Linked DNA regions of Pararhizobium capsulatum DSM 1112. The protein of the gene in region 1 interacts with the protein of each later gene in a pairwise test. Links are inferred from orthologs where the notes say so. Each region holds a gene or a part of one and is shown on either strand. Other genes may lie near its edges.

The links.
Region 2: the proteins of topA (region 1) and QO002_RS04615 interact in binary tests that used the Escherichia coli proteins (3 or more experiments, as listed by UniProt). The link is inferred for Pararhizobium capsulatum DSM 1112 from one-to-one orthologs.

Annotation. Positions count from the first base shown.
Region 1 is NZ_JAUSVF010000001.1:2,483,688-2,495,293, forward strand. Bases 3,317-6,523 are described here. They hold topA (type I DNA topoisomerase), read right to left. Parts: upstream 6,202-6,523; coding sequence 3,517-6,201; downstream 3,317-3,516. Other genes in these bases: rnr (ribonuclease R), read right to left, coding at 3,317-3,514; QO002_RS12180 (hypothetical protein), read left to right, coding at 6,502-6,523. Outside these bases: QO002_RS12160 (NUDIX hydrolase), read right to left, coding at 1-513; QO002_RS12165 (DUF983 domain-containing protein), read right to left, coding at 594-1,058; more of rnr, read right to left, coding at 1,139-3,316; more of QO002_RS12180, read left to right, coding at 6,524-6,756; DNA-processing protein DprA, read right to left, coding at 6,691-7,839; glycerol-3-phosphate 1-O-acyltransferase PlsY, read right to left, coding at 7,847-8,461; QO002_RS12195 (dihydroorotase), read right to left, coding at 8,483-9,772; QO002_RS12200 (aspartate carbamoyltransferase catalytic subunit), read right to left, coding at 9,769-10,728; QO002_RS12205 (acyl-CoA dehydrogenase family protein), read left to right, coding at 10,964-11,606. UniProt on the Escherichia coli protein: Releases the supercoiling and torsional tension of DNA, which is introduced during the DNA replication and transcription, by transiently cleaving and rejoining one strand of the DNA duplex.
Region 2 is NZ_JAUSVF010000001.1:971,264-982,480, reverse strand. Bases 4,404-7,221 are described here. They hold QO002_RS04615 (IMPACT family protein), read left to right. Parts: upstream 4,404-5,427; coding sequence 5,428-6,015; downstream 6,016-7,221. Other genes in these bases: QO002_RS04605 (DUF1810 domain-containing protein), read left to right, coding at 7,149-7,221; QO002_RS04610 (aldo/keto reductase), read left to right, coding at 6,097-7,083; QO002_RS04620 (MerR family DNA-binding protein), read left to right, coding at 4,951-5,358; QO002_RS04625 (MauE/DoxX family redox-associated membrane protein), read right to left, coding at 4,404-4,874. Also shown: QO002_RS04635 (YkgJ family cysteine cluster protein), read left to right, coding at 1-60; putA (trifunctional transcriptional regulator/proline dehydrogenase/L-glutamate gamma-semialdehyde dehydrogenase), read left to right, coding at 213-3,902; more of QO002_RS04625, read right to left, coding at 4,092-4,403; more of QO002_RS04605, read left to right, coding at 7,222-7,571; argB (acetylglutamate kinase), read right to left, coding at 7,631-8,518; QO002_RS04595 (sigma-70 family RNA polymerase sigma factor), read left to right, coding at 8,701-9,240; QO002_RS04590 (anti-sigma factor), read left to right, coding at 9,237-9,956; QO002_RS04585 (fasciclin domain-containing protein), read left to right, coding at 10,377-10,934; peptide-methionine (R)-S-oxide reductase MsrB, read left to right, coding at 11,186-11,217.

The DNA.
Region 1 (11,606 bases):
GATCTCGGTGATATCGGGTACCTGCACCACTGAAACGTCATCGACATCGATCCAGCGCAAATCCTCAAGCTCCTGACTGTCGCGGACGGCGGCGGGATCGATCTCCGCTTCATCCGCAAACAGGGCGAAGAAGTGGGTATCGAACCGTCGCGCCAATCCTGGCGGTGTAATGGCCCGGGCGATATAGCGCAAGTTTGTGAGATCGGGAAGAAAGGCGAGGGGGCAATGGCTGGCTTCCACCGGCTTGCCCACGGCCACGTGGGCCTCTTCATGCAATTCTCGCAGCGCGGCCATCGCAATGGCCCGCAGGCGCGCAGGCGAACTCTGTCCTCCTGTCGCGGTCATCAGACGCTGCTGCACGGCGGAATGCAGTTCTCCCGCCCAGGGAAGCCGGTGGTCGCCGGGGTCTCGACGTCCGCCCGGAAAGACATGAAGATCGGGCATGAACACATGCGCATTGCTGCGCTTGCCCATCAGCACGCGTATCGGGCCTTGAGAGCGGTCCAGAAGCATCAGTGAAGCTGCTGCACGCGGTCTCAGCGCACGCGGCCGCGTGGCACCCGGCTCTGTTTGACCTGGCACGGCGGCCTTCGTCACGCAGAGGTATCCCGCGCAGCAGGAAGAACATCTTCCGGGCTATCGTCGTGGTCGCCGAAACCATGCATGCGCAACGCCCATTGCAGGCCGATCACCCCGCCCTTGACGGGCTGCAGCAGCGCCAGAGATCCTGCGATGGTAATCGGGACCCAGATTGCCAGATGCGCCCAGTTCGAGAGCGTCAGCATCATCTCTGTCGCCATGAAGCCGCCGAGAACAAGATGACCCATGATCGTCACGACTATATAGGGTGGAAAATCGTCGGCGCGATGGTGATCGAGCCGTTCGCCGCAGGCAGAGCAGTTATCGACAGCCTTCAGGAATTTGCCGAACAACTTGCCGCTGCCGCAGGCGGGGCAGGTGTTGAAAATACCGCGCCTGATCGCGCGGCCGACAGGACGCTCAACCTCTTGGCTCTGCTCGAAACGAACTGTCTCTTGGGTGTTGCCAGTTGCCTGCATCGGTCAATCCTTTACGTTGGACGCAGCCTATGGTGCCCTTGCGCGCTTTGAACGACGCCGACGCCAAAGGCTCCATCCGTCTATCGTTTGCCGCGCACAGGTCGCGTTCCCGGTTGCTTGCGAGCACCTGCCCGGTCCCGGCGCCCCGATTTGTGGAACGAGCGCGTTGCCGTCGGCATCTTTCGCCCTTCGCTAACCATTTCGAAACGCAAGGCCCCGGCAAGCGGAACCGCTTCCACCAGCTTCACTCTTACATCATCACCAAGACGATAGCCGAGCCCGGTTTTTTCACCCGAAAGGGCCTGATGCGCCTCGTCATAGATGAAATAGTCGCGCCCGAGCGTAGATATAGGCACGAAACCATCGGCACCATAGGTTGGTAGGGTGACAAAAAGTCCCGCCTTCGTCACGCCGGAGACACGCCCATCGAATTCCTCATTGACCCGGCCGCTGAGATGATGGGCGATTAGCCGATCGACCGTATCGCGCTCGGCGGCCATTGCCCGGCGTTCGAAGGTCGAAATTTCAGCGGCGATATCGTTCATCACGCCTTCTTCGGCTGGCGTCAGGCCGCCGTCACCAAGTTTCAGCGAAGACACCAAGGCGCGATGCACTATCAGGTCGGCATAACGACGGATTGGTGAGGTGAAGTGAGCGTACTTCATCAGGTTCAGGCCGAAATGCCCGATGTTTTCCGGGCTGTAAACGGCCTGGCTCTGCGAGCGCAGCACCATCTCGTTGACCATCGTCGCGAACGGCTTGCCCTCTGCCTTCGACAGGATACCGTTGAAATGATTGGAGCGGATGCTGCCGCCCTTGACCAGGGAAAGATCGAGTGTGACCAGGAATTCGCGGAGCGTTTCCTGCTTGGCGAGAGACGGTGCGTCATGCACCCGGTAGATCAGTGACTGGCGCTTGAGTTCAAGCGTTTCAGCGGCCGCAACGTTCGCCTGGATCATCATCTCCTCGATAAGCTTGTGGGCATCGAGGCGGTCGGGAACGAACACGCGGTCAACCGTGCCGTCCGCATTCAGAATGATCTTGCGTTCCGGCATGTTGAGTTCGAGCGGTTGGCGCCGGTCGCGTCCACGCGTAAGGACGGCATAGGCGTTCCAGAGCGGCTTCAGGACGGGCTCGAGCAGCGGCCCCGTCTTGTCGTCCGGATTGCCGTCGATCGCAGCCTGGGCTTGGCTGTAGGAGAGTTTGGCGGCACTGCGCATCATGATACGATGGAAGGTGTGGCCAGCCTTGCGGCCTTCCTTCGAGAAACGCATGCGCACGGCAAGCGCCGGGCGGTCGACATTCTCCTTGAGTGAGCAAAGTTCGTTGGAGATGCGCTCCGGCAGCATAGGTACGACCCGGTCCGGGAAATAAACCGAGTTACCGCGCTTGAGCGCCTCCTGGTCGAGTGCCGATTTCGGTCGCACATACCACGACACATCAGCGATCGCGACGGTGACGATCACGCCATCCGGGTTGTCCGGTGACGGGTCCGGCTCAGCATGCACGGCGTCGTCATGGTCCTTGGCGTCGGCAGGGTCGATGGTGATCAGCGGCAGACTGCGCCAATCTTCGCGATGGTCCATTGTTGCCGGGCCGGCGGCGTCGGCTTCGCGGATCACGCTTTCGGGGAAGATGTAGGGAATGCCGTGGGCGTGAATCGCGATCATCGAGATCGCCTTCTCGCTGGCAACCGAACCGACGACGGCTTTCACGCGCGCCCGCGGCAAGCCGAAGCGACCGATACGCGCGACTTCGACCTCGACCAGATCGCCATCCTTGGCATCGGCCAATCCGTCCGTCTCGACCTGCAGCTCCTCGCCACGCTTGTCGATCGGCATGATCCGCGCGACACCATCCGGCAGGAGACGAACAACACCCATGGCGGCATTGTTGTTGCGGCGCCTGTCGAGAACCTTGATTATACGCGCGGTATAGGCCGGCCCGCCGCGATCCTTGGCCGGGAATATCTTGGCCAATACCCGATCGCCGAGCCCGCCGACAGGCATCTTGCCCTTGGCCTTGCTGACGGTCGACTGGCGGATCGAGACGGCGGGCGCAACACCGGCATCTTCCGGCCATTCGGCCGGCCGGCCGATCAGTTCGCCGTCCTTATCACGGGTGGTGATATCAAGAACCGTAACGGGCGGCAGAGCGCCGGGGCGCACCAGCGAGTTGCGCTTCTTCTCGACATATCCATCCTGCTCAAGCTCGCGCAGTAGGGCCTTCAGTTCTATACGGTGCTCACCTTTCAGCCCGAAGGCCTTTGCGATTTCCCGCTTGGAAGCCCGATCCGGATTTTCGGCGATGAAGTTCATCAGCACATCACGCGGCGGAACCGCGCCATGGATGATGGCAGCGGTGTCTTTCGGTGCGGTGGACAGCTTGGCGGCACGGCCGAGCCGAACCGTCGATTTGACCGGTCGTTCGGTTCGATCGCGTGGTGGTCGTGTCACAATCAGCCCTTCTTGGCCTTTGCCGCTGTTTTCGTCTTGGCCGTGGCAGCTATTGCCTTGGGCTTGGCGGCCGCCTTGGCTTTTTCCGGCTTGTCCGTCTTTGCTGCGGCCGTCTTGGTGGCCTTCGGCTTGGCTGCAGCCTTGGCCTTGGGTGCCTTTGCTCCACTCTTTTCAGCGCGTTCGGCAAGAAGCGGAATGGCTTCTTCCAGCGTCACTGACAGGGGCTCCTTGCCCTTTGGCAATGTGGCGTTGATCTTGCCCCAGTTGACGTAGGGACCGTAGCGTCCATCGCGAACAGTGACTGCGCCGCCCTGCGGATGATCACCCAATTCCTTGAGTGCTGCCTGGGCTGCACCACGGCCAGCGCCTGCTTTGGACTGCTTGTCGGCCAGCACGGAGACCGCGCGGTTCAGGCCGATCGAGAACACATCCTCGATGCTTTCCAGATTGGCGTACTTCCCATCGCTGAGAATGAACGGTCCATAACGTCCAAGGCCGGAAGAGATCATCTTGCCGGTTTCAGGATGCGCGCCGATATCGCGTGGCAACGAAAGCAGCGCAACCGCCTTCTCATGATCGATCGTAGCCGGCGTCCAGCCCTTCGGCAGGCTGGAGCGCTTGGCTTCCTTGCCGTCGCCGCGCTGCACGTAAGGCCCGAAACGGCCGCTGCGCAGAGTGATTTCCTCGCCGGTATGCGGGTCCTTGCCAAGTGCCTGCGGTTCGTTGACCGCAGACGCCTCGTCGCCGTTGCTCTCAGACGACAGCTGGCGGGTGAAGTTGCATTCCGGATAATTGGAGCAGCCGACAAAGGCTCCGTACTTGCCAAGCTTCAGCGACAGCTTGCCTGTGCCGCAGACCTGGCAGATACGTGGATCACTGCCGTCTTCGCGCTTCGGGAAAACCAGCGGCGCCAGCTCTTCGTTGAGCGCGTCGAGAACGTTGGTAACCCGCAGTTCCTTGGTGTCTTCGATCTGCGCGAAGAAGTCTTTCCAGAAGTCCCGCAGAACGTCCTTCCAGTTGAGTTCGCCGGCGGAAATCTGGTCGAGTTTCTCCTCAAGCGACGCCGTGAAATCGTATTCGACGTAGCGCGAGAAGAAGCTTTCGAGGAAGGCAGTCACAAGACGACCCTTGGCCTCCGGGATCAGCTTGCGCTTGTCGATGATAACATATTCGCGGTCACGTAGCGTCGCGAGCGTTGCGGCATAGGTGGAAGGACGGCCGATGCCGAGCTCTTCCATCTTCTTGATCAGGCTTGCTTCCGAATAACGCGGCGGCGGTTCGGTGAAATGCTGGCTGGCATTGATCTTTTCCTTGGCCAGCTTTTCGCGAGCATTGATTTCGGGCAGGCGACCTTCGTCGTCCCCGTCGTCACTCTGCTCCCCGTCTTCCTTTTGGTCGGTATAGGCGGCAATGAAGCCGTCGAACCGGATAACGGAGCCAACCGCACGCAGGCCCGCTTGTGCCCCGCCGTTGTCAGCCAGAATTTCGACGGTCGTGCGCTCAATCTCGGCCGAGGCCATCTGGCTCGCGATGCCGCGCTTCCAGACCAGGTCGTAGAGGCGCAACTGGTCCGCATCCAGAACCCGCTTCAGCTGGTCCGGGGTGCGGTTGAAGTCGGTTGGGCGGATCGCCTCGTGCGCTTCTTGTGCGTTCTTTGCCTTGGTTGAATAAAGACGCGCCTTTTCCGGTACATAGCGTGCGCCAAACTGGCTGCCGATCGACTCGCGGGCAGCGTCAATCGCCTCAGCTGCCATCTGGACGCCGTCGGTACGCATATAGGTGATCAGGCCAACGGTTTCGCCGCCGAGATCAATACCTTCGTAAAGCTTCTGCGCGACCTGCATGGTGCGCGACGCAGAAAACCCAAGCTTGGAGGAGGCGGCCTGCTGCAGCGTCGAGGTCGTGAACGGCGGCGAGGGGTTGCGCTTGACGGGCTTGGCTTCGACGCTGTCGACGACATAGCTTGCGCCTTCGAGCAACGACTTGAGCCGGCCTGCGTCTTCGCCATTGCCCACAGAGCGCGGTTGCAGACGCTTTCCATCTGCCGATACAAGCCGCGCCTCGAACTCATCTCCACGCGGCGTCTTCAGGAGCGCCGAGATGTTCCAGTATTCTTCGGAAACAAAGCGTTCGATTTCGCCTTCCCGATCGCAGACGAGACGCAACGCAACGGACTGGACCCGGCCCGCCGAACGCGCGCCCGGCAGTTTGCGCCACAGAACAGGTGAGAGGTTGAAGCCGACGAGATAGTCGAGTGCGCGGCGGGCGAGATAGGCGTCCACCAGCGGAATATCGATATCGCGCGGATTGGCCATCGCGTCGAGCACGGCCTTTTTGGTAATCGCGTTGAAAACGACGCGTTGCACCGGCTTGTCGCCGATCAGCTTCTTCTTTCTCAGAAGATCGAGCACATGCCACGAAATCGCTTCTCCTTCGCGATCCGGGTCGGTCGCGAGGATCAGGCCGTCAGAGGCCTTAAGGGCTGCGCCGATGTCGTTTACCCGTTTCGCCGAAGCACTGTCGACTTCCCACAGCATGGCGAAGTCATCGTCGGGCAAGACGGAACCATCCTTTGCGGGGAGGTCGCGCACATGGCCGAAGGACGCCAGAACCTTATATCCAGGACCCAGATACTTGTTGATGGTCTTTGCCTTGGCGGGCGATTCGACGACGACGACATTGGTCATATTCTTAGAGCAACCGTTTGTATGCGCGCTGCAGCGGGATTGCGCGCCTTGAAATATAGCAGCCCCGACATGGACAGGGATTCGTCCGGGGTCAAGTGCCGGAGGTGAAATTAGCGAAACACAACGATATGCAACCTATACGCTATTACGTTAATATTGCAATTATAGATATTTGAGATATCGTTCTCGAAGTGTAACGAGTCAGGAATAAATTGGCTAGGATAGAGGCGTCTCAGGACCAGGTCCTAGTCGCCGATCAAGCTGCTGGTCCTTGACCACTGGAGAAAGAGTACGTCAGGCATGGCGACGGCGTTCCCATCAGAAAAGGGCAGAAGCCCGCAAGATCAATCGGCAGATATCATCGGCTACGTGCGTCACATGTTGGGGGAGCTGCGCACTATGGCGGCCAGCCAGCGCGAAGAGCTTCTGGTTTATCTCATCGAGATGGCGGCCGTGGAAGCAGGCGACATCGTTTCACGCAACACGTCATCATACAGAGAGGTCAATGGAAACAAGGCCGCCGGAATGGCGGTGAAGGCGACCGGCAAGATCTAGTTCCAGCAAAACCAGATAAACCATCGCGGCCGGCATGCCGGTATGGCGGATGATGTCATCGACCTCGACGGGTGTCGGACCGAGGGAATCGACGATAAGGCAGCGGTCGTTCTCGTTCGGCGGCATCATGTCCGCGGCAGTGGGCGATTCGGGTTCGTCGACTTGCTTCGGTGTGAAGAGATCCAAGCGGCTGATGGGGGCGAGAGCCTCCAATATGTCGCCAGCCTCCGTCGTAAGCGTGGCGCCCTCTTTTATTAGATAATTGGTACCATAGCAGCGCGGATCGAGCGGCGACCCCGGGACGGCAAAGACGATCCGACCGAAGTCGGCCGCATAGCGTGCCGTGATCAGGGAGCCTGAGCGCTGGGCCGCTTCGACGACGAGCAAGCCGAGCGCCACACCCGCGATGAGCCGGTTTCTGCGCGGAAAGTCCCGTGCCCGTGGCTCCCAACCAAACGGCATTTCGGTAATGGCAAGGCCGTTGCCGCCGGTTATTTCCTCCAGAAGCTTGATGTTTTCTGGCGGATAGGGGCGGTCCAGTCCCCCAGCGAGAACGGCGATTGTGCCCGTTTCGAGGCTGGCGCGATGGGCAGCAGTGTCGATGCCGCGCGCCAGACCCGAGATGATCGCATATCCAGCCTTGCCAACATCCCTTGCCATCATGGCGGCAAACTTGGTGCCGCAGATCGAAGCGTTGCGCGAACCGACAATACCGAGCGCAGGGAGGGTTCCTGTTTGTGGGCGGCCTTTTGCGGCGATCAGCGGTGGAGCGCCGTCGATCTGTCGTAAAGCCGGGGGATAGTCGGGTTCGCCGATGCCGATGAAGCATGCGCCCAATCGTGCTGCTGCCTGCAATTCCCGCTCCGCTTCGGCGACAGTCGCCACGCGGATCGCGCGCGCCGATCCACCTCGTCGTGAAAGTTCAGGTAGCATCTCCAGAGCCGCTTCGGCGGATCCGAAATGATTGATCAATCCACGAAAGGTTGCAGGTCCCACATTGTCGCTGCGGATCAGGCGCAACCATGCCAGTCTCTGTCTTTCCGTCAGCGCAATTCCTGTTTGTCCTGCGCCAACATCTGACATTCGTGCCCTATCCCTTGTCCCCGATCCGGCTTTCAGTCCCCGCAAGCAGACGCTGGATGTTGGCCCGATGCTTGAGCCAGGTAATCACAGTCATCAGCGTAAAGAGTACAGCCGGCTTCCCGTCGTCCATGGCGAACAATACAATCGGAATGGCCAAAGTTGCAACCAGAGCGGACAGAGATGAATAACGCGTCAACTTGGCAATGCCGAGCCATATGGCGGCAAAGACGAGAACCATAAGCGGGGCTACCCCGAGAAGGACGCCGATATAGGTCGCGATGCCCTTTCCGCCCTTGAAGCCGAGCCATACGGGAAAGAGGTGGCCGATAAAGGCGGCAAAACCTGCGGCAAGCGCGGCGTCCAGACCCCAATGGCCGGCGACAACCACTGCAACAGTGCCCTTGAGGGCGTCAAGCAGCAGGGTCGCGGCGGCAAGCTTCTTGTTGCCTGTTCTAAGGACGTTGGTGGCACCAATATTCCCTGAGCCGATCTTGCGCACATCTCCGAGCCCGGCCATGCGGGTGAGGATGAGCCCGAAGGGGATGGAACCGAGCAGGTAACCAAAGAGAAGGCAGGCGGCCGTCGCCGCTGGAGCCAGTTGCCAGACGTAGTTTTCCACCATTCCCTCCCGCCGTCGCGCGCCTTACAGGGCGTGGACCAATTTTCCCGCAACATAGGTTTGAACCACCCGGCCGGTAAAGCGGGCATTTTCGAATGGCGTGTTCTTCGAGCGCGAAACGATCGCGTCCTTGGATAGAATCCAGGGCTCTTCCAGATCGATGAGAGCGATATCGGCCTTCGCACCCGGTTTCAGCGTGCCGGCCTCCAGCCCGAAGATCGCGGCGGGACGGGTGGAGAGCGCATCGATGAGGCGCATGAGCGGCACTGAGCCATCATGGTAAAGGCGCAGCGCTGCAGCGAGAAGAGTTTCCAGACCAATCGCACCATCGGCCGCATCGGCGAAAGGCAGGCGCTTGGTATCAACATCCTGAGGGTCATGGGAGGAGACGACGATGTCGATCGTGCCTTTCGCAAGTGCCTCCACCATCTTCACCCGGTCGTCCTCGCTGCGCAGTGGCGGCGAGAGCTTGAAGAACGTACGGTATTCACCGATATCGTTTTCGTTCAGTGTCAGATTGTTGATCGAAACGCCGCAGGTGACATTGGCTCCGCGCTTGCGGGCAACTTCGATCGCTTCGGCCGATTCAGGCACCGAGAGCTGGGCGGCATGGTATGCCCCTTTGGTAAGACCGGCGACGCGCAGATCACGTTCGAGCGGAATGATTTCCGCTTCGCGTGGAATGCCGGAAAGGCCAAGCCAGCTGGCGAGCAGCCCCTCGTTCATAACTCCGCCGGCACCCAGATACTTGTCGCGGGTCTCAAGAGCGACAACGGCGCCGAATTCCCGGGCATAGGTCATGGCCCGGCGAAGGATGAGCGTATCGTGCAGTGGACGGCGTCCATTCGTGAAGCAGACGGCGCCGGCTTCGCGCAGCAGGCCGAATTCGGTCATTTCGGTCCCTGCGAGTCCTTTCGTCAGGGCTGCAGCGGGGTAGACGTTGACGATCGCCTTGTCGCGGGCATTCTTTTGCATAAACTCGACAAGGGCGATGTCATCGATCACCGGGTCCGTATCCGGCATGGCGATAAAGGAGGTAACGCCGCCAACGGCTGCTGCGCGTGACGCCGATTCGATGGTCTCGCGATGCTCTGCACCGGGCTCTCCGACGAAAACTCGGGCATCGACCAAACCGGGAACGGCAACAAGACCGTTGCAATCTTTGACTTCAGTGGCTTCCGGCGTCCCCTGGTTGTTGGCGTCCTTACCGGCGGCGACGATAACGCCATCCTTGACGATGACGGCGCCGATCTCATCGACATTGCGGGACGGGTCGATGATGCGGACGTTGGTGAGAACGATGGACTGACTCATGTGCGCGGCACTCCATTTTCGGAAAGTCCGGGATTTTGTGAAAGAAGCAGCGTCTCCATCACGGCCATCCGGACTGCGACGCCCATTTCCACCTGTTGTTCGATGACGCTCTGTGGGCCGTCGGCAATCTCCGAGGCGATTTCGACGCCGCGGTTCATCGGGCCGGGATGCATGACAAGTGCATCTTCCTTGGCAGCTTTCAGTTTCTCGGCATCGAGGCCGTAATAACGAAAATACTCGCGCACCGAGGGCACGAAAGCCCCGGCCATGCGCTCGCGCTGCAGGCGTAACATCATCACGACGTCAGCGCCCTTCAGGCCTTCCTCCATGGAGTGGTAGACCTCGGCTCCCATGTCGGCGATGCCGGAGGGGAGCAGGGTTGCCGGTGCGACCACGCGCACCCGTGCGCCCATCTGGTTGAGGAGCAGGATATTGGAGCGGGCGACACGCGAATGCAGCACGTCGCCGCAGATCGCGACGATGATGCGCGACAGCTTGCCCTTGGCGCGGCGGATGGTGAGCGCGTCGAGCAGTGCCTGGGTCGGATGCTCATGCTGCCCGTCACCGGCATTGACCACAGAGCAGGAAACCTTCTGGGCAAGCAGCGCAGCAGCACCTGCCGAAGAGTGGCGAACGACCAACACGTCCGGATGCATGGCGTTAAGCGTCATCGCCGTATCGATCAGCGTCTCGCCCTTTTTGACCGAAGAATTGCCGACGGACATGTTCATGACATCGGCGCCAAGCCGTTTACCGGCGAGTTCGAACGAGGATTGCGTCCGTGTCGATGCTTCGAAGAACAGGTTGATCTGGGTGAGACCACGCAACGTGGAGGTCTTTTTCTCCCGCTGGCGTGAAATCTTGACGGCTTCGTCGGCGCGGTCGAGAAGGAGCGTGATATCTTGCTCCGTCAGGCCCTTGATGCCCAGCAGGTGCCGATGCGGAAAGAAATCCATGTGGATCCGCCTCATTATATATGAAGATGCTGGGTCTATAATGGCTGTGTCCCGGAGCAGCAAGGCGCCAAGCGGATAATCGACTGCCATTCCCCGCTTTTGTCATGCTTTGGTGACGCTCCCGTCACGCTGTTGTCGCAGGCCTGGCACGGTGCTTCGCAAATAGTTGCGGGAAGGGCTGATATCGCTGTGCGATCCTGTTTCTAACCTCTGGAAGTTGCGTTAGAACCGCCGCATGACCCTGAACCGGACCGAACAAAAACTCGCCGAACTGAACCAGCCGAAACTCTGGTCCGGTATCAATGCCTTTCGCTCCGATCCGCTGGCGGTCGATGTCGCCTCCGCGATGCCGCGTCCGCTGCGTGACGAATTCGAGGCGATCGGTCGCTACGTGACGTCGCCGGAGGCGCAGGATCTTGCGCGCATGGCCAATGAGGGCGTGCCGAAACTCAGGACCCATGGGCCGCGCGGAGAGCGTCTGGACGCCGTGGAATTCCACCCGGCGTGGCATGCGTTGATGCGCCGCTCGATGACATCGGGTCTGCATGCTTCCGCCTGGGAAAACGTTGCCGATGAGCAGGGACGCTCCCACAAGGCGCGCGCTATCCGTTTCTATCTCACCGCCCAGCTCGAATGCGGTCATCTTTGCCCCTTGACGATGACCAGCGCGTCAGTCGCCGCTATCACGGCTTCACCCGCGGTCCAGAAGGAGTGGGCGCCCAAAATCCTGTCGCGGAAGTATGATTCGTCGAACCGCCCCTGGATGCAGAAATCGTCCGTGACGATCGGCATGGGCATGACCGAGAAGCAGGGCGGCACGGATGTTCGTGCCAACACCTCGACTGCCGAGCGGGTGGGCGAGGGCATCTATCGCCTTG
Region 2 (11,217 bases), 1.5 Mb from region 1 along the record:
CGCCACCGGCACCGCGATATTCTGGCTGCTGGCGCCTTCCATCATTCTTCGGCGCCATAATCGATACGCCGCATGAAATGCGGATATCGTGAAACGAAATAGTGATAATATCTACATCTCATTGATTTGACCGTATGGATATACGGAAGAAGCAGTCGTATTTTCGCGCCTGATAACAAAGATGCCGCAGAGCGCCTTGAAGGGGATGACCGATGAGCCAGCCGCAACCGATCGCAAACGAAATCGTACACCCCTTTGCCAATTTCGCGCCGCCGATCTCGGCACCGACGCCACTGCGTCAGGCAATTACCGCCGCTTACCGCCTCCCCGAGACCGAAGCCGTACCTGCTCTGCTCGATCAGGCCACGCTGCCGGACGATATCCGCAACCGCGCCAAGAACACCGCCCGCGCCCTGATCACGGCGTTGCGGGGCAAGCACAAGGGCACGGGTGTCGAGGGGCTCGTGCAGGAATATTCGCTGTCGAGCCAGGAAGGTGTGGCGCTGATGTGCCTTGCCGAGGCGCTGCTGCGCATCCCCGACACCGCCACGCGCGACGCCCTTATCCGCGACAAGATCTCTGAAGGTGACTGGAAGTCCCATATCGGCGGCGGCAAGTCGCTGTTCGTCAATGCCGCGACCTGGGGCCTCGTCGTTACCGGCAAGCTCACTTCCACCGTCAACGACCGCAGCCTTTCGGCCGCGCTGACCCGCCTCATCGCCCGCGCCGGCGAACCTGTCATCCGCCGCGGCGTCGATATGGCGATGCGCATGATGGGCGAGCAGTTCGTCACCGGCGAAACCATCGAGGAAGCACTGAAGCGCTCTCGCCCGCTCGAAGCCCGCGGCTTCCGTTATTCCTACGACATGCTCGGTGAGGCCGCGACCACGGCAGCAGACGCCAAGCGCTACTATGCCGATTACGAGAACGCCATCCATGCCATCGGCAAGGCCTCGGCCGGCCGTGGCATCTATGAAGGCCCCGGCATCTCCATCAAGCTTTCGGCGCTGCATCCCCGCTACACCCGCGCACAAGTCGCTCGCGTCATGGGCGAACTCTTGCCGAAGGTGAAGGCGCTGGCGCTGATCGCCAAGGGCTACGACATCGGCCTCAACATCGACGCCGAGGAAGCTGACCGGCTGGAGCTGTCGCTCGACCTGCTCGAAGCGCTGCGCCTCGATCCCGATCTGTCTGGCTGGAACGGTGTCGGCTTCGTCGTACAGGCCTACGGTAAGCGCTGCCCCTTCGTGCTCGATTTCATCATCGATCTCGCCCGCCGCTCCGGCCACCGCATGATGGTGCGCCTTGTGAAGGGCGCCTATTGGGATGCCGAGATCAAGCGCGCCCAGCTCGACGGCCTCGAAGGTTTCCCGGTCTACACCCGCAAGATCTATACGGACGTCTCCTACATCGCCTGCGCCAGGAAGCTGCTTGCCGCCCGCGACGTGATCTTCCCGCAGTTCGCCACCCACAACGCCCAGTCGCTGGCCACGATCTATGAACTGGCCGGCCCCGAATTCAAAGTCGGCGACTACGAGTTCCAGTGCCTTCATGGCATGGGCGAGCCGCTCTATGACGAGGTCGTCGGCAAGGACAAGCTCGACCGCCCGGCCCGCATCTATGCCCCGGTCGGCACCCACGAGACGCTGCTTGCCTATCTGGTTCGCCGCCTGCTCGAAAACGGCGCAAACTCCTCCTTCGTCAACCGCATCGCCGATGCGGCCGTCTCGATCGACGAGCTCATCGCCGACCCGGTTGACATCGTTCGTGCCATGCCCGTTCCCGGCGCCCAGCACGACAAGATCAAGCTGCCTGAAGCGCTTTATGCCGGGCGGCCGAACTCTGGAGGTTTCGACCTCTCGAACGAAACCACGCTTGCGATGCTCGACGACGCGCTGGCGGCCACGACGAAGATCGACTGGCAGGCGGCACCGCTCATCGGCGGCAAGGCGATGGACGGCGACAGCCGGCCGGTGCTGAACCCCGGCGATCTCGGTGATCGTGTCGGCACCGTCGCGGAAACCCGCGAGGTGGATGTCGGCAAGGCAGTCTCGGTTGCGACGGCCGCCGCCAACGAATGGGCCAAGGTCTCCCCTGCGGAGCGGGCCAGCCGCCTCGCGCGCGCCGCCGACCTGATGCAGGAGCGCATGCCCTCGCTTCTCGGCCTCATCATCCGCGAAGCCGGCAAGTCTCTGCCAAACGCCATCGCTGAAGTGCGCGAAGCCATCGACTTCCTGCGCTACTACGCCGAACAGGCAAGCCGCACGCTCGGTCCTGCCCACGCGCCGCTCGGCCCGATCGTCTGCATCAGCCCGTGGAACTTCCCGCTCGCCATCTTCGCCGGCCAGATTGCGGCGGCATTGGTTGCCGGCAATCCCGTGCTGGCAAAGCCGGCCGAGGAAACGCCACTGATCGCCGCCGAAGGCGTGCGCATCCTCCATGAAGCCGGTATTCCCGGCGATGTGCTGCAGCTTCTGCCAGGCGACGGCCGCATCGGCGCGGCGCTTGTCGGCTCCGACGGCATTGCCGGCGTGATGTTCACCGGCTCAACCGAGGTCGCGCGGCTCATCCAGGCGCAGCTTGCCGGCCGCTTGTCCAAGATCGGCAAGCCGATCCCGCTGATTGCCGAAACCGGCGGCCAGAACGCCATGATCGTCGACAGCTCGGCGCTGGCCGAACAGGTCGTCGGCGATGTCATCGCGTCGGCCTTCGACAGCGCCGGCCAGCGCTGCTCGGCTCTGCGCGTGCTCTGCCTGCAGGAAGACGTCGCCGACCGCGTGCTGGCCATGCTTAAGGGCGCGCTGCACGAGCTGGAGATTGGCCGCACCGATCGCCTGTCCGTCGATGTCGGCCCGGTCATCACATCCGAAGCCCAGGGCATCATCGAAAAGCATGTCGAGACGATGCGCGGCATCGGCGCGAAGATCGAGCGGATCGCCCCCGGCGAAACCGCAGACAAGGGCACCTTCGTTGCCCCGACGATCATCGAGCTCAAGCAGCTCTCCGACCTGAAGCGCGAAGTCTTCGGCCCGGTCCTGCATGTGCTGCGCTACCAGCGCGACGACCTCGACCGGCTGATCGATGACGTCAACGCCACCGGCTACGGCCTGACCTTCGGCCTGCACACGCGCCTCGATGAGACGATCGCCCATGTCACGTCTCGGGTGAAGGCCGGCAATCTCTACGTCAACCGCAACATCATCGGCGCCGTCGTCGGCGTACAGCCCTTCGGCGGCCGCGGCCTTTCCGGCACCGGCCCGAAGGCGGGCGGCCCACTCTATCTCGGCCGCCTTGTCCAGACCCCGCCGGTGCCGCCGCAGCATAGCTCCGTGCACAAGGATCCGGCACTGCTCGACTTCGCCAAGTGGTTGGATGGCAAGAGCCTGAAGAACGAGGCTTCGGCGACCCGCGAAACCGGCAGCATCTCGGCGCTTGGGCTTGCCAGCGAGCTTGCCGGCCCGGTCGGGGAAAGCAATCTCTACGCACTCCACCCGCGCGGCCGCATCCTTTCGGTGCCGCAGACAGAGACGGGTCTGTATCGCCAACTGGCCGCCGCGCTTGCGACCGGCAACACGGTCGTGGTCGATGCGGCTTCCGGCCTTCAGGAAAAGCTATCCGGCCTGCCGGCGTCGGTTTCCGCTCGCGTATCCTGGTCGAAAGAGTGGAAGGCGGATGGTCCGTTTGCCGGCGCTCTGGTCGAAGGCGATGCGGAGCGCATCGTTGCCGTCAACAAGGAGATCGCAGGGCTTCCCGGCCCGCTGGTTCTGGTGCAGGCCGCAACCTCGGCCGAGCTGGACAAGAACCCGGACGCCTACTGCCTCAACTGGCTGCTGGAAGAGGTCTCCACCAGCATCAACACGGCTGCCGCCGGCGGCAATGCGAGCCTGATGTCGATCGGCTAATGACTTGAAGCGAAGACGCCGCACCCAAGGCGCGGCGTCTTCAGAGCATCCCTACGCCCACGAGACTCCCCTCCGTCATGGTCGGGCTTTGACCCGGCCATCCATCAGCCTCACCATTCGACGAGAATACCATGGATCTCCGGCTCAATGCCGAGGATGATGACAGAGAGTGGGGCGCCATTTGGCCAGTTAACCCATGTGTCCCATGGATGCGGACATGAACAGCATCCAGATCGCCATGGCGATCATCATCAGGTTTTCCGTCAACGACACAAAACCGAGCGGCACGTTGCTGCCGCCACCGACACAGGCGCATTTCAATTCGCGCTTGTCGATGTAAACAGCCTTGAACACCGAGATGGCCCCGATCGTGCCGATGAACAGCGCGACGGGGATCGAAATCCAGTTCAGTGCACCTGCAATCATCAGGATGCCGGCGCCGGCCTCCGCGAAAGGATAGATGTAACCGTAGCGGACGAAGCGCTTGGCCAGCAGGTCGTAGTTCAGGAACATCGTCGAGAAGCTTTCGATATCCTGCAGCTTCAGCATCGCGAGGATTGCCATGCTGAAGGCAATGAACCACTCGCCGGACCGGATCGTCAGCACCGTTCCAAAGTTCGCATAACTTGCTGCCAGCGCCATCAACGCCGCTATAGCGAAAACAGCAAGAACGGGACGGTAAGTTACGGCTTTCGGATCGCGAACGGTCTTACCTAAAAAGCGCCTGGTATCGTCGTAGCCACCAATGCGCTTGCCGTCGATAAAGGTCTGCGGCGTCGTCTTGACGTCATGCTCCGCCTTGAAGGCATCGGTTTCCTCGCGCGTCTTCAGCCAACGGTCCTCGACCTCGTAGCCCTCGCGCTCCAGAAGATCCTTCGCCTTCAGCCCATAGGGGCAGATGTGAGTTGACATCACCATGCGGTAGAGAACGGCCTTGCGACTTGAACTCTGGCGGCTTACGGCATTCGACATGATGCAATCTTTCAGTGGGTTGGGTATGGCGTGACTGCACCCTATATAGGTTCCGTACCATAGTACGGAGTCAAGGATGTCGGACATAACAATTGCCGGGCTTGCGCGCGAGGGCGGCGTGGGTGTCGAAACGGTGCGTTACTATCAGCGACGCGGTCTTATCGGACTGCCGGAGCGCGGAGCCGGCGGTGGGCTGCGCGGCAACGTTCGCCGTTATGGCGAGGACGATGTACGCCGCCTGCGCTTCATCCGCTCGGCTCAGGCCGCAGGTTTTACCCTGGAACAGATCGGTGAGCTTATCGAACTTGATGCCAGCGAGGACAGGGCACGCGCCCGCCAACTCGCCAACCAGCGCATTGAGGCGCTGGATCAGAAGATTGCCGAGTTGCAGGCCGCGCGAAAGTCTCTGCATCGGCTTGCCCATGATTGCGGCGCCGGCACATCTGGACCCTGCCCGATCCTGACGGCTTTCGACGGCGGCTGATGGCGATTGCCGTGGCATACCAGCTCGTGATCGGCTACACCGGGCGCAACACGGAAATCCCAATCTAGCATGTTTACCCTTCGCACCACCGAGACCTTCAGCCAGGACATCAAAAAGAGCCGCTTCATTGCGATCTATGGCCCTGTGGCCGATGAACAGGAGGCGAAGGACTTCATCGCCGCCCATTCCGACCCGGCCGCCAACCACAATTGCTGGGCCTACCGCATCGGCCAGATCTATCGTTTCAATGATGACGGCGAGCCGAGCGGCACCGCCGGCAAGCCAATTCTGCAGGCCATCGACGGCCAGGGACTGGATCATGTCGCCGTCGTCGTCATCCGCTGGTTCGGCGGCATACTTCTGGGAAGCGGCGGGCTTATCCGCGCCTATGGCGGCACCGCGGCCATGGGCCTGCGCGCTGCCGAAAAAACCGAGGTCATCGAGACTGACGGCGCGAAGATCACCTGCGATTTCTCCGACCTCGCGATCGTCAAGGCACGGCTGTTTTCAAACAGCGTGACGATTTTCGAAGAGAATTTCACCGGCACTGGCGCAATCCTTGAGGTGCAGATGCCGAAGCCATTGCGGGAGGTGGCCCGAACCTTGGTGCGCGATCTCACCCGCGGTCGCGCCACGATGCGTTTCGACGACGAATAGGCTTTCGCCTCTGTCATAATCGGCTTAGAAACGCCGGCTAAAGAGAAGCGATATTTCAACAGCATAGGCGAGGACCCCATCATGAAAACAAGAACGCTTGGCCGCACGGGCGCGACCATTTCCGAAATCGGCTTCGGTGCCTGGCAGATCGGCGGCGCCTGGGGTGATGTTTCCGAGGAAGACGGCAAGCGGGCGCTCAACGCCGCTCTCGATGCCGGCGTCACCCTCATCGATACCGCTGACGTCTATGGCGACGGCCGCTCGGAAAAGATCATTGCCTCAGTGCTGAAGGAGCGCAGCGGAGACAAGCCTTTCGTTGCCACCAAGGCCGGCCGCCGGCTGAACCCGCATGTAGCGGATGGCTATACCGGCGCCAACATCGAAGCTTTCATCGATCGAAGCCTCAGCAATCTCGATGTCGAGACACTCGATCTGGTGCAACTCCACTGCCCGCCGACCGATGTCTACTACCGCCCTGAAATGTTCGGCGCGCTGGATGATCTCGTCACCAAGGGCAAGATCCGCGCCTATGGCGTTTCCGTCGAGCGTGTCGAGGAAGCGCTGAAGGCCGTCGAATATCCGGGTGTCGCGACGATCCAGATCATCTACAACATCTTCCGCCAGCGGCCGCAGGACCTTTTCTTCGAAGAAGCCATCAAGAAGAATGTCGGCGTCATCGTGCGCGTGCCGCTCGCCTCCGGACTGCTTTCGGGCAAGATCACTTCCGAGACCAAGTTCGCGGATGACGACCACCGCAAGTTTAACCGTCATGGTGAGTTCTTCGATGTCGGCGAGACCTTTGCCGGCGTGCCGTTCGATCTCGCGCTCGAAGCCGTCGAGCAGGTCCGCCCGCTGGTGCAGGAAGGCGTAACCATGGCGCAGTTCGCACTTGCCTGGATCTTGCAGAGCAAGGCCGTCTCCGCCGTCATCCCCGGTGCGCGCAACGAGACTCAGGCCAGGGGCAATGCCGCCGCCAGCGACATCGCCGCTCTTCCGCCGGAAACCATGCAGGCGCTTGCCGATGTTTACCAGCGCCTGATCAAGGCACACGTTCACCAGAAGTGGTAATATCGAGCTGAACCGATCGCCTTCTGCTGCGTTGACGATCGGTGTCAGCGCGGCAGGAGGAGACCATGCAGGACAATCTTCAATGCTTCGTCGATGCCCAGGCGCCGGTCTACGATGCCGCACTGGGCGAGCTGCGCGCCGGCCACAAGACAACGCACTGGATGTGGTTCATCTTCCCGCAGATCGCCGGCCTCGGCCATTCATCGATGGCACAACGTTACGCGATCTCGGGCCTGGAGGAGGCCAAAGCCTACCTGTCTCATCCGTTGCTCGGCCAACGGCTGAGGGAATGCACAGAGGCGGTCTGCGCCACCAGCGGCCGCTCGGCACATGAGATCTTTGGTTCGCCAGATGATATGAAGTTTCGCTCGTCCATGACACTTTTTGCAATCGCCGCGCCGCAAGAGAGTATTTTTGGCACCGCCATCGAACGCTTCTTCGACAGCGAAGACTCGGCGACGCTTGATCGGCTTGCAGCAGAACGCTGAGAAAATGCCGTAGCGAGAGAGGCGTGCCCGGCGATCACTTGTCACCGGGCAGGCTCGTATCAGGGAACGATCAGCGTGCCGGCGCCGTGCTCGGTGAAGATTTCGAGCAGCACGGAATGGGCGGTCTTGCCGTTCAGGATGACGACGCCCTGCACACCGGCATCAATCGCCTCGATGCAGGTTTCCACCTTGGGGATCATGCCGCCGGAGATCGTGCCATCCTTGATCAAGGCGCGAGCTTCGGCCACCGAAAGCTCCTTGATCAGTTCGCCCTGCTTGTTGAGAACGCCGGGAACATCCGTCAGGAACAGGAGACGCGTGGCATTCAGCGCACCGGCGATCGCGCCGGCGAAGGTATCGGCATTGATATTGTAGGTCGCGCCGTCGCGGCCCGGAGCAACCGGAGCGATGACCGGGATCATCTCCGAGCGGGCCAGGAGATCGAGCAGCGTGCGGTCGACTTCGACCACTTCGCCGACGAAGCCGAGATCGAGCACACGCTCGATATTGCTGTCGGGATCGACAATGGTCTTCTTGGCCTTTTCGGCGAAGACCATGTTGCCGTCCTTGCCGCAGAGCCCAATTGCCCATTCGCCGGTCTGGTTGATGAGCGCGACGATCTCCTTGTTGATGGAGCCGGCCAGAACCATTTCGACGATCTCGACGGTCTTGGCGTCGGTGACGCGCAGGCCACCTTCGAATTTCGATTCTATCCCCATCTTGGTCAGCATCGCGCCGATCTGCGGGCCGCCGCCATGCACGACGATCGGGTTGACCCCTGATTGCTTCAAAAGCGCGATATCAGCGGCAAATGCCTTGCCGAGCTCGGGATCGCCCATGGCATGGCCACCATATTTCACGACGATCGTCTTGTTTTCATAACGCTGCATATAGGGCAGCGCCTGCGCAAGAAGACGTGCCTGGGTTTCGCTTTCGGATGCGGTCATGGGGAGGAACCTTCAAAAAATGCCGGATGCTGTGTAGCGCAAGTTTTTCGCCGAGGGAATGATCCGTCGCGAAGATAACGCCGTAGTGACGGCCGGCAAGAAACAGGGCAAGCTGGTTCAGCGTTCTCCATGTCCCTGCTTGGCATGATTCGACGCATTTCGGGAGGCAAGGTGAACTGTTGATGGCTACAGACGACACGGCTACCCTGCTTCAACGTGTTTCGCTGAGGGATCGTCAGGCGTTTTCGGCGCTCTACCGTGGCACAAGCTCGAAACTCTTTGGCATCTGCCTTCGTATCTTGCGCGATAGGGCAGAAGCGGAAGAGGCATTGCAGGACGTCTACATCAAGATCTGGCAGAAGGCCGGGAATTATGCCGCAACCGAAACCCACCCTGCAGGCTGGCTCGCCGCAATTGCCCGTAACCATGCAATCGATGTCCTCAGGGCGCGAAAGCCAGTGGCCAACACGATCGATGATGCTTATGATCTGGCCGATCCATCACCTGATCCAGAACACTCGGCGATGATGAGTGGAGAAGGCAGGCGGATCGACAATTGCATGCGCGAGCTGGAGACAGACAGAGCCGATGCCGTGCGCAAGGCCTATATCGACGGCCACAGCTACCAGGAACTGGCGGAACAGTTCAATATTCCGCTGAACACGATGCGAACGTGGCTGCGCCGCAGCCTCTTGAAACTGAAAGAGTGCATGGAGAGATGAGCACACAGACCCCGAAGCGTGGTGATTCACAACGTGACGAAGTCATCGCGGGCGAGTATGTGCTCGGCGTCCTGTCGACCGATGATCGCAGGAAGGTTGAAGCGCGCATAGTGCTCGACAGCAACTTTGCCGCCATGGTTAATCGCTGGCAGACCAACCTCTCCTCCTTCGACAACGCCTATGAAGCGGTAACGCCGCGGCCCAAGGTCTATGCGACCATCGAGCGTCGCCTCTTCGATCAACCGGCCCCGACGGAGACCAGCGGGCTCTGGAATTCGCTCGCCTTCTGGCGGGTGCTGACGGGTCTCGCGCTTGCAGGGCTTGCCGCGATCGCGGTGCTGGAAAGCGTTACCTTTACCGCGCCACAGCCCCCCACTGCAGCCCCGATCCTTGCGGAACTTTCCAGCGAGGGTAACGCCGTCGCCCTCTTCGCAAGTTATGACCCTACCCATGGGAAGCTGACGATAACCCCTGTTGCCGCCAACCAGCCGGAGCCTCGCTCGCTCGAAGTCTGGATGATCGAGGATGGCAGCGCACCAAAGTCGCTCGGCGTCCTGCCGCAGTCCGGCGAGGGCGAGATTTCCATCGCGCCGGAGATGGCCCAAAAGCTGGGTGCCGGCGTAACGCTCGCGGTCAGCCTGGAACCCGTTGGCGGCTCGGCGACAGGCGCCCCGACAGGCGCGGTCGTTGCAGCCGGGAAGACGCATCTTCGCTAATCGGAGAGTCCGTACAATCTGCATCTAGCAAAGGCGGCGAAAATCGTCACGCGCGCCTTCTCCGCGAGCGAAAGTATTTGTCGAGAAGGTGTGGCTGGCTCCCTCTGCTCCCCAGCGGGGAGAAGGTGGCGCGTAGCGCCGGATGGAGGGGGGGCGGCTGGCTCTGAACAAGCGGAGACACCCCCTAATCACCTCGCATCCGCTCGGCACTTCTTCCCGCTGGGGAGAAGAGGGAGTTCGCGGCTAACATTTCCCGCCTTCCACAAGCACAACCGCCAATCCCGCCACATTTCCTTCATCAGACCCTGAAACTCTTTCCCACTCCCTCCCGTACATCCTTTGTCCTCTGCGCAGAGAACGACAACCTTGAAACGGGAGAAGGCCGTTATTGGCCTAAAGAGATCAATGGAGAGAATGCCAATGTTTAAGTCCCTGCTGCGTACGACCGCGGTTGCTTCGATCCTCGCTGTCAGCGCGCTTGCTGCCCATGCCGAAAACCCGATGGTTGGCGGCGCTCCGATGTATGAGAACAAGACGATCGTCGAGAACGCTGTCAATTCCAAGGACCACACGACGCTGGTCGCAGCCGTCAAGGCCGCAGGCCTTGTCGACACACTTTCCGGCGCCGGTCCGTTCACAGTCTTTGCACCGACCAACGAAGCCTTCGAGGCACTTCCGGCCGGTACGGTCGATACGCTGTTGAAGCCTGAAAACAAGGATCAGCTGACCAAGGTTCTGACCTGCCACGTCGTTGCGGCCAACGCCATGTCTGATGCCATCGACAAGATGGTGATGGACGATGGCGGCACTCATGACGTCAAGACCGTGGGCGGCTGCATTCTGAAAGCCAAATCCGAGGGCGGCAAGATCACGCTGACCGATGAGACCGGCGGTGTCGCGACAGTCACCATCGCCGACGTCAAGCAGTCGAACGGTGTCATCCATGTCATCGACAAGGTTCTTCTGCCGAAGAGCTAAGCCTTAGAGTTTGTCAGGGAAAAGTGAGAACCGGTTTTCCCGAAAAGACAAACGCAACCAAAAAAATCTCTAAAGGGTTCAGGGTCGGGCTCCTTGCCGACCCGCGCATGGCTTCAACCCGAAAAGGTTGGGGCCATGCGCATTTTATCTCCGGACAGGCCGGCGGCATCACGCGCCATTGACGACCATGTGCTTTGCCGAGACGTTGGCCCGGCGCTAATATGAGGTCATGATCCATGGGGAGAGAACTGATGCCCAGCCGCCGTATTTTCCTTCTTTCAAG